3 regions of the Thalassotalea coralli genome follow, and region 2 is predicted to be linked to each of the others. Evidence: predicted binding sites of a transcription regulator. Region 2 holds the regulator's gene; each other region holds the start of a gene.
What was found. Region 2 encodes MetJ, which represses methionine synthesis genes. Its sites were predicted from a motif close to TAGACGTCTAGACGTCTA; they were not measured.

Region 1 (3,211 bases), on a different contig from region 2:
GATATTGCAAAACCAGCGAAATGGTAAACAACAAATATGGCATTGAAGAGCCGGCACTCAATGTGACTCAGGTGTGTCCTTTAGAACATCTAGATATTGTCTTTACTCCTCTCGTGGCGTTCGACAACCAAGGTAATAGACTGGGCATGGGTGGCGGCTACTACGACAGAACTTTTGCTGACCCACTAAAAAAACTAAATCACATAAGAAAAATTGGGTTAGCCCATGACTGCCAGTTAGTTGACCAAGTGCCAAGCGAAGCGTGGGATGTTCCCCTTTCTGAAATAGCGACGCCAAGCCAGCTATATCACTTTTAAACAAGTAAAAAAGTTAAATTTGGGTATTAGGTTATCCTGTCTTTCTTCTGCCTGTTATACTATTGCGCAAAGTATTTGTCGTAATTGATGCGAACTATTCAAGACCCCTAATTAGTGGAATAAAAATGACTCAAGATCAAATGAAACAAGCTGCAGCGATCAAAGCTGTAGATTACGTAGAAGATGATACTATCGTTGGTGTAGGTACAGGCTCGACCGTTAACTTTTTTATTGATGCACTTGCGAAGAAAAAGCACGATATTAAAGGCGCGGTTTCTAGCTCTGAAGAATCGACTAAACGCTTAAAAGCGCACGGTATTGAAGTATTTGACCTAAATAGCGTCGATGAGATTGGTGTCTATGTAGATGGAGCCGATGAAATCAACGAACACATGCACATGATCAAAGGCGGTGGCGCAGCGCTAACTCGAGAAAAGATTGTAGCAGCTGTTGCTAAACAATTTGTTTGTATCTGTGATGAATCAAAGCAAGTACCTGTTTTAGGTAAATTCCCTTTGCCTGTTGAAGTTATCCCAATGGCACGCAGTTATGTAGCAAGAGAACTAGTAAAGCTTGGTGGCGATCCTGTCTACCGCCAAGGTGTTGTCACTGACAATGGCAATGTCATTTTAGATGTCCATAACTTAGATATATTAGACCCAAAAGGATTAGAAACACGTATCAATGCTATCGTCGGTGTAGTGACAAACGGCTTGTTTGCTGAGCGTGGCGCAGATGTTCTTGTGTTAGGTACACCGGAAGGTGCAAAAGTCGTAAAATAACACTTTAGAGTTTTAGCACTATATGTTAACGTTTAGATGGTTTTGGGTATCTAGCCATCTAAAACTATCTAAAGCGTGTTTAACTAGTATTCTGATTTTGGCTGAATTAGTAGCAAGACATTGCTTTTTATATGCTATAGGGACGATGTTTTTGTGGTTTTTCACGATACGTGAGCAACCAAAATGTCGAGCAGTAAAAATGCAATAATGAATAGCCAAAATATGCAGCAAGACTTAACACGCTCTAAACTAACTTAAAATATATAGCGATAAAACACATGAGTAACACGTCACTTGCCAAAGAAAAAATCAAGATTTTGCTACTAGAAGGTGTGCACGAGAGCGCACTGGAAGAACTAAAATCAGCCGGTTATAGCAATATTGAATATTTAAAAACCTCTCTTGCTGAAGATGAACTGATCGCAAAAATAGCAGATGTTCATTTTATCGGTATCCGTTCTCGTACTATGTTAAACGACAAAGTACTTGAGGCTGCAAAAAAACTAGTCGCTATCGGCTGTTTCTGTATTGGAACTAACCAAGTCGACACAGCATCTGCTCAACGACGTGGTATCCCTGTATTTAACGCACCATTTTCCAACACGCGCTCAGTTGCTGAACTGGTTATTGGTGAACTCTTGCTATTACTTCGAGGCATTCCGGAAAAAAGTGCTCAAGCGCATCGTGGCGTGTGGAACAAGTCTGCTAGTGGCTCTGTTGAAGCCAGAGGAAAAACGCTTGGTATCATAGGTTATGGTCATATTGGTATGCAGCTAGGCATACTCGCAGAAACCTTAGGTATGAAAGTAAAATTTTACGATATTGAAACTAAACTTCCTTTAGGAAATGCCGAACAAGCAAGTAGTTTAAATAGCTTATTGGCAAGTGCAGATGTCGTTAGTTTACATGTTCCTGAAACAGCGCAAACACAAGATATGATGGCTGCTGCACAGTTTGCGGCAATGAAAGACGGCGTGATATTCATTAACGCCTCTAGAGGTACAGTTGTTGATATTGACGCCTTATGCGCTGCACTTTCTTCAAAGAAAGTTGCTGGAGCAGCGGTTGATGTATTTCCTGTTGAGCCAAAGAGTAATGATGAAGAATTTACCTCTCCTTTACGTGAATTCGATAACGTCATATTAACGCCTCACATTGGCGGTAGTACAAAAGAAGCTCAAGCTAACATCGGATTAGAAGTAGCGAGTAAGCTAGCGAAATACTCAGATAATGGTTCAACCCTATCTGCAGTAAATTTCCCTGAAGTATCTTTACCTGAACATTCCGGCACCAGCCGTTTGCTTCACATCCATAAGAACCAGCCTGGAATTTTAACGCAAATTAACCAAGCGTTCGCTGAGCACAATATCAATATCGCTGCACAATACTTACAAACTGATGATCAGATTGGTTATGTTGTTATCGATATCGAAACAGAAAACAGTGAAACAGCACTTAGAGCGTTAAGGCAGATACCAGGGACAATAAAAGCACGTATCTTGCACTAATCGTAGAAGAAAAGGCATCTGAACTAAAAAAGGCCTCAATAGAGGCCTTTTTAATATCAATTAGCGCTACAACTAAAAAATTAAGTGCATTACTACTAATGCCATTAATCCTGCCACGATATCGTCTAACATTATTCCTAAGCCACCATGACAGTGCTTGTCTAGCCAAGAGATAGGCCACGGCTTTAAAATATCAAAAAATCTAAAGAGTAAAAATCCAGTGACTAGTGTGGTTAGCGACATTGGGATCAAAATCATGGTAATGAGATAACCGACCACTTCATCCCATACTATTGCCGGGTGATCATGTACGCCAACTTTCTTGGCGGTGTAATCACAAATAAAGATGCCAGCTACGCTAAATAGAAAAGTCACGACTAAATAGTAAGGAAGAGTGACGTCGGCTAATAACCAGAGTATAGGTAATGCAGCGAGCGTCCCAAACGTACCAGGAGCTTTAGGAGCTAACCCTGTTCCAAAACCTAGTGCAAAAAATTGAATCGGATCTTTTAAAGAAAATTTAGTCACGCAGACGAGTCCTAAACAGAGCCATGACTAAAGTGTTCATAGCCTTTACTGCTAATCGCAATAGGCTTGCTATCTA
Region 2 (3,211 bases):
TATTTATCTCGAATATTCACCCAACTTATTTGTATTAGTTTTCCAAAGATACTAGGTTTTAAGCGGTGTGTAGGCTTATTTTGCCCAACTGGTCAGGGTTGATATTAGGGGGTGAGTTCTCATACCATTAGCGAAAAATAAAACATAATACTTTTTAACGCACTCTAAAGGACACCACTATGACAGATTTGCGCCAGCAAGCATTGGACTATCATCAGTTTCCATCGCCGGGCAAAATTAGTATCGAATTAACAACTCCTGCCGAAACGAGCAAAGACTTAGCTTTAGCTTATAGTCCAGGTGTTGCTGAACCAGTACGCGAAATCGCTGAAAACCCAGATGCAGTTTATCAATACACTGCAAAAGGCAACACTGTTGCAGTTATCACCAATGGCACTGCGATTTTAGGCTTAGGTAACCTTGGCGGTATGGCTTCAAAACCGGTAATGGAAGGAAAGGCTTTACTGTTTAAACGTTTCGCCAACATCGATTCTTTCGATATCGAAGTAAAGCATAAAACTGTTGAAGAATTCGTTAGCACTGTTGCTAATATAGCTGATAGCTTCGGTGGTATTAACCTTGAAGATATTAAAGCGCCAGAGTGTTTTGAAATTGAAAAAGCATTAATTGAGCGTTGTAAAATTCCTGTATTTCATGACGACCAACATGGTACGGCAATCGTAACGGCTGCTGGCATGATAAACGCGTTGGAAATCCAAGGTAAACAATTAAGACACGCTAATATCGTTTGTATGGGCGCAGGTGCAGCCGCTATCGCTTGTATGGAGCTATTAATTAGTTGTGGCGCACAACGTGAAAAGATCTACATGTTAGACACTAAAGGTGTTGTTCATACGCGTCGTGACGATTTAAATGAATATAAAAAGCTTTTTGCTAACAATACTGATAAACGCACTCTTGAAGACGTGATTGATGGCGCAGACGTGTTTGTTGGTGTTTCTGGCCCAGATCTTCTTAGTGAAGAACATGTAAAAATGATGGCGAACAATCCAGTTATCTTTGCTTGTTCTAACCCTGATCCAGAAATAAAGCCAGAAGTTGCCAAGGCTGCTCGTGAAGATGTGATCATCGCAACAGGTCGTTCTGATTACCCGAACCAAGTTAACAACGTATTGTGTTTCCCGTTTATCTTCCGTGGTGCATTAGATGTTCGCGCTCGCACAATTAACGATGCAATGAAAGTTGCTTGTGTGCATGCAATCCGTGAATTGGCGAAAGAGCCTGTGCCACAAGAAGTATTAGCGGCAAGTGGTGAAACTGCATTAGAGTTCGGCAAAGATTATATTATTCCAAAGCCAATGGACTCTCGTTTATGTGGTCGTGTTGCTAAAGCCGTGGCACAAGCCGCGGTTGATTCTGGCGTTGCTGCTTTAGAAATGCCTGAAAACTATATGCAAAACGCATAAAGCTTGATTATTCTATAGTGACACGGCAATGTGTCCTGCCGTTCACTATAGTTTTGTTCAAGTAAGTGATTGTATGGCTAAGCCCAAACTCAAAGCATTTCTATTTAATCTCCTCGTTTATCCTGGCATAGGTCAGCTAACATTAAATCGCCCGAAACGAGGTTGGCTGTTAATCAGCACCTTTACTTTTGCCCTAGTGTTATTCTTTTACGAGGCAGTATCTAAAATTATGCCTTTAGTGGAAAAAGTAAAAACGGGTAAACTTGCGTTAACGCAAACGGCCATAGCGAAGGAAATGCAGTTAAACCCAATTTACTTAGATTGGGAGTTAATTACTTATCTGTTATTGGTATTATTGTTCGGCTGGTTGTTCGGGCTTGTCGATTGCCTAATAACGGCAGAAAGTGATAGCGAAATAAATTGATGGCGACAAAAAAGGAAGCTTAAAGCCTCCTTTTATTACACGGATTTTCGTGAATTGCTACTCGTTTTCGTCAGATTCGTATTGACTAAAATCAGTAATACCTTTTTCTTCAAGAATTTTGCGAACGCTTGCGGGTAACTTTTCTTCGTTATCTTTCGCAAGATCTTCGTCACTCGGAAGTGGTTGACCGGTAAATGCGTGCAAAAACGCTTCACATAGCAACTCACTATTAGTTGCGTGGCGTAAATTATTAACTTGGCGTCTAGTACGCTCGTCAGTTAGTACTTTTAATACTCGTAGTGGAATTGAAACGGTTATTTTCTTAACTTGTTCACTTTTTTTTCCATGTTCAGCATAGGGATTAATATATTCCCCGTTCCACTCTGCCATGCGTACCTCAATGATAAAACCTAATTACAATAAGAGATTTTACCCGTTAGATAGCATGAGTCAATAATGAAAGTGTAGAAGTTTAGAAGTCTAAAGTTGTTGCATGGAAAATTTAAAAGGTTTAGACTTTTGGACGTCCAAACATCTAAAACGGCATTTTTTGGTAAGGTAACGCACATGACAGACAAAAAACTAGCAACAACAGCGGTAAGAGCTGGCATAAATACTGATGAGCATCATGGCGCAGTTATACCTGCGATCCATTTATCTAGCACGTATGCGTTAAAAGGGTTTAACGATAAACGCCAATTCGATTATTCTCGAACGGGTAACCCAACTAGAGCGACTTTTGCTCAAGCTATTGCTGATTTAGAACAAGGTGCTGTTGGTATTGTGACCAGCACCGGAATGTCATCTGTGCATCTTATCTGTCAGTTACTTTCTGTCGACGATACCGTGGTTATCCCACACGATTGTTACGGTGGCAGTTATCGTTTATTTACTCATTTAGCCAAAAGAGGGCAGTTTAAGCTTGTTGTTGTTGACCAATCAGATCAAGATGCATTGGATAAAGCTTTAGCTCAGAAACCTAAGTTAGTGTTAATTGAAACACCGAGTAACCCTTTAATGCGCTTGGTGGATATCAAAGCTATCACAGCGCAAAGCCAAGCAGCTGGGGCGTTAGTTGCGGTAGATAACACCTTTTTATCGCCAGTATTGCAACAGCCGTTGTTACTGGGTGCCGATATTGTTTTCCATTCAACTACAAAATTTATTAATGGTCATAGTGATGTTGTGGGTGGTGTGTTAGTGACACGTGAACAAGCGCTAGGTGAAGAGTTAGCTTGGTGGGCAAATTGTATTGGTATTACAGGCTCTGCGTTTGACAGCTACTTAGCGCTTCGCGGTTTAAAAACATTACCTGTTCGTATGAAACAGCACCAAGAGAACGCTAATCAAGTGGCGTCGT
Region 3 (3,211 bases), on a different contig from region 2:
TAACATATACGGGGATACAGAAAACATGCAAACCTTGGCTGATAAATACCAAGTTCTTGGTAATCACCCAGGTTTTAAAAAGCTTAAAGCCACTTCTGAACTTATTGCAATATGGGATGATCACGATTATGGCGAAAATGATGCGGGAAAAGAATACCCAGAAAAAGAAGCATCACGGCAGATTATGCTAGATTTCTGGCAAGAGCCTAAATCGTCACCTCGATATACTCGCGATGGGATTTACACTAGCTATATGTATGGAAGTGACGATAAAAAGGTGCAGGTTATATTGCCTGATTTACGTTGGAATAGAGACAAAATTCACAGTGTGTCGAAAATGAGTTACGTAACAGATCGTGTCCCCAATAACATGGGACCTTATAAGGTTTCACCCACTAAAGGTGCGTCAATGCTTGGCGAAGAGCAGTGGCAATGGTTAGAAAAAGAATTGTTAAAGCCGGCCAAAATTAAAGTGATAGGTTCAAGCTTGCAACTGCTTCCTGAATTCACGGGTTGGGAATCTTGGGCTAATTTTCCTGAAGACAGAAAGCGATTATTATCATTTATTGAAGAGCATAAAGTTTCGGGTGTTATTTTTATCAGCGGTGACACCCATTGGGGAGAAGTGTCTTACGTAAATAGCAAGAACAACACTAACCATTATGGCTTATGGGAAGTCACCAGCTCTGGTTTAAGTGAAAAGTGGAAAGATGTTAGCCCGAACAAGCATAGGCTAGGCGCTTTTACAAATGAAGTGAATTATGGCTTTATTGAAATAGATTGGACACTTTCAGATCCCTTGATTGCGATAGGGTTAAAAGACGTGAAAGGCGAGATTGTTAACCAACATCAGTTTCGACTTTCATCCCTTCAGGCGAAATCTTAGAAAAACCGAGCGTATAACACAAAAAAGACCCGAGCTTGCTCGGGTCTTTTTTGTTTCCGGGACACTCATTTTAACTAAATTGGAATTTTAGGCTCTGTTTAAAATTGAATTTTTAGCCGATACCACGGATAAAGATAACTTTGCCGTCTTTTTCTATGACATCGACTTTGCCCGCTTCAATAAGCTTAGTTTCTACTAAAATAGAGTCTTTGCCTTCCACTGTTGGTTCACCTGTGACTTTATCGATAACAATTGCTGTACCAACAACTGCCGCAAAACTATGCCAAGGATTGTGATGATGATGACCAGGATTAACAACAACTACTTTCTTTTTTACTACGGGGGTACATACGCGACCTTTGCCTTGCACCCAACGACATGTTTGTGCGCTGTTAGCTGAAAAATTCACTGCTAATAATGCTGTCATAACTAAACCGGATAAAATTATTTTCATGGTGTCTACTTCCTTTACCTTGTTAAACTGAGGTTAACTGTAACCAAAACAATGTAACCAGTCTGTTATCGATATCACTAGCTTTGTTACCTTATAGCGATTCGAAAGGTCTGATTCTAAAATAGTTGTAAAAACTACGTGCCTTTGAAGACAATTGCGTTTATAAATACGTTTAGATGGCTAGAATGCTAAATGAAAAGTTAACTTCAGGATTAGAATGAAAAAAGATACCAAAATTGTAAATGCTGGCAGAGCATCAAAATGGACACGTGGTGTTGTAAATCCTCCGGTAGAGCGTGCTTCAACAGTCGTATTTGAATCAACAAAACAAATGAAACATGCTACTGCTAATCGCGGTAATCAAGTGTTGTTCTATGGGCGTCGCGGCACGTCGACTTCATTTGCTTTTCAAGACGCCATGACAGAACTGGAAGGTGGCGCTGGCTGTGCACTATATCCATCAGGTACAGCAGCAATAACCAACGCCATTTTAGCCTTTGTTAAAACTGGTGATCATATTTTAATGGTGGACACTGCTTACGAACCTACACGTGATTACTGCGACAAAGTACTTGCTCGTATAGGGGTTGAAACGACTTATTACGACCCACTAATCGGTAAAGGCATTGAAGCACTAATTAAACCTAATACGAAAGTGGTATTTTTAGAATCTCCAGGCTCAATCACCATGGAAGTTCAAGATGTACCTGGTATTGCAGAAGTGGCACACAAACACGACTGTATTGTCATGCTAGATAATACCTGGGGCGCGGGTGTTAATTTTGACCCGTTTAAACACGGTGTCGACATTTCTATTCAGGCAGCAACTAAATATATTGTTGGTCATTCAGATGTTATGTTGGGAACTGCTGTTGCCAACGAAAAGTATTGGCCTGATCTGCGTGAAAACAGTTACTTGATGGGGCAGTGCACCTCGCCAGATGATTTGTATTTAGCGATGCGTGGTATTAGAACGTTAGGTGTTAGACTTAAACAACATCAAGAGAACGCGTTAAAAGTAGCTAACTGGTTGAGTGAACGCGAAGAAGTTGACACCATTTTGCATCCTGCATTTTCTTCATGTCCGGGGCATGAATTCTTTGAGCGAGACTTTACTGGCTCAAACGGCTTGTTTTCCTTTGTTTTAAATCGCGGAGATCAAGCATCAGTTAATGCACTTTTAGATGGTATGCACCATTTTAAAATGGGTTATTCCTGGGGCGGGTTTGAAAGTTTAATCTTGGGTAACACTAATGTAGGTCGATTGCGCACCGCGACAGAGTGGAACCACGAGTTTCCGCTTATTCGAGTGCACATAGGATTAGAAGACCCTGACGACTTAATTGAAGATTTAGCTGCGGGTTTAGATAGGCTTAATCAAAGTTTAAGAAAAATAAAGTAACTCACATTTTTGAATATCTATAGTGCTGTAGGCTAAGTTTAGAGCGCTATAGATAGTGTGTTAATCTAAACTACTATCGAAATTTCATCTTGTTTCGGTAATTCTCCTACTGTTTTTATTACTAAAAACCTTTGAAAAATGTTTACGTATCCCATGTTAGTAAAAGTTATCTAGACACAATTAATCATGGTCAAAGGCTAAACTTTTCTATTAGTTTTAGTAGTTTATAATGATTTTTGTAAAATATTTGTATAATTTGTTATAAATTAGTTTGTAATTTGTTTTTTTTGTCCTATCTTTACTTTGCTTATACAGGGAGTTGAGTATTGTTAAATGGAATTAATCTCAAATATTTCTCAATATTTATTTTCCTCGCTTGTATCGAAAAAATAGGCGCTTAAAGGCAGTTGATTAAGTTCTTATTAAACGCACACCGACGTTAAAAAGTAGTTTATTTGTTTTGTTCGAC

Region 1: serA (phosphoglycerate dehydrogenase) is a predicted target of MetJ. The motif match lies at 1,125-1,142, and genes of this name have one in related genera.
Region 3: ACOB80_RS07490 (cystathionine beta-lyase) is a predicted target of MetJ. The motif match lies at 1,506-1,523, and genes of this name have one in related genera.

The regions. Positions count from the first base shown of each region.
Region 1 covers NZ_JBVVBK010000001.1:407,454-410,664, reverse strand. Annotated here, with positions in the region: gene ACOB80_RS01805 (5-formyltetrahydrofolate cyclo-ligase) at 1-317, shown strand, start outside; gene rpiA (ribose-5-phosphate isomerase RpiA) at 443-1,099, shown strand; gene serA (phosphoglycerate dehydrogenase) at 1,378-2,607, shown strand; gene ACOB80_RS01790 (phosphatidylglycerophosphatase A family protein) at 2,680-3,135, opposite strand; gene thiL (thiamine-phosphate kinase) at 3,147-3,211, opposite strand, start outside.
Region 2 covers NZ_JBVVBK010000003.1:20,004-23,214, reverse strand. Annotated here, with positions in the region: gene ACOB80_RS08370 (malic enzyme-like NAD(P)-binding protein) at 180-1,427, shown strand; gene ACOB80_RS08365 (hypothetical protein) at 1,501-1,851, shown strand; gene metJ (met regulon transcriptional regulator MetJ) at 1,909-2,241, opposite strand; gene metB (cystathionine gamma-synthase) at 2,419-3,211, shown strand, end outside.
Region 3 covers NZ_JBVVBK010000002.1:473,837-477,047, reverse strand. Annotated here, with positions in the region: gene ACOB80_RS07500 (alkaline phosphatase D family protein) at 1-886, shown strand, start outside; gene ACOB80_RS07495 (hypothetical protein) at 999-1,340, opposite strand; gene ACOB80_RS07490 (cystathionine beta-lyase) at 1,558-2,742, shown strand.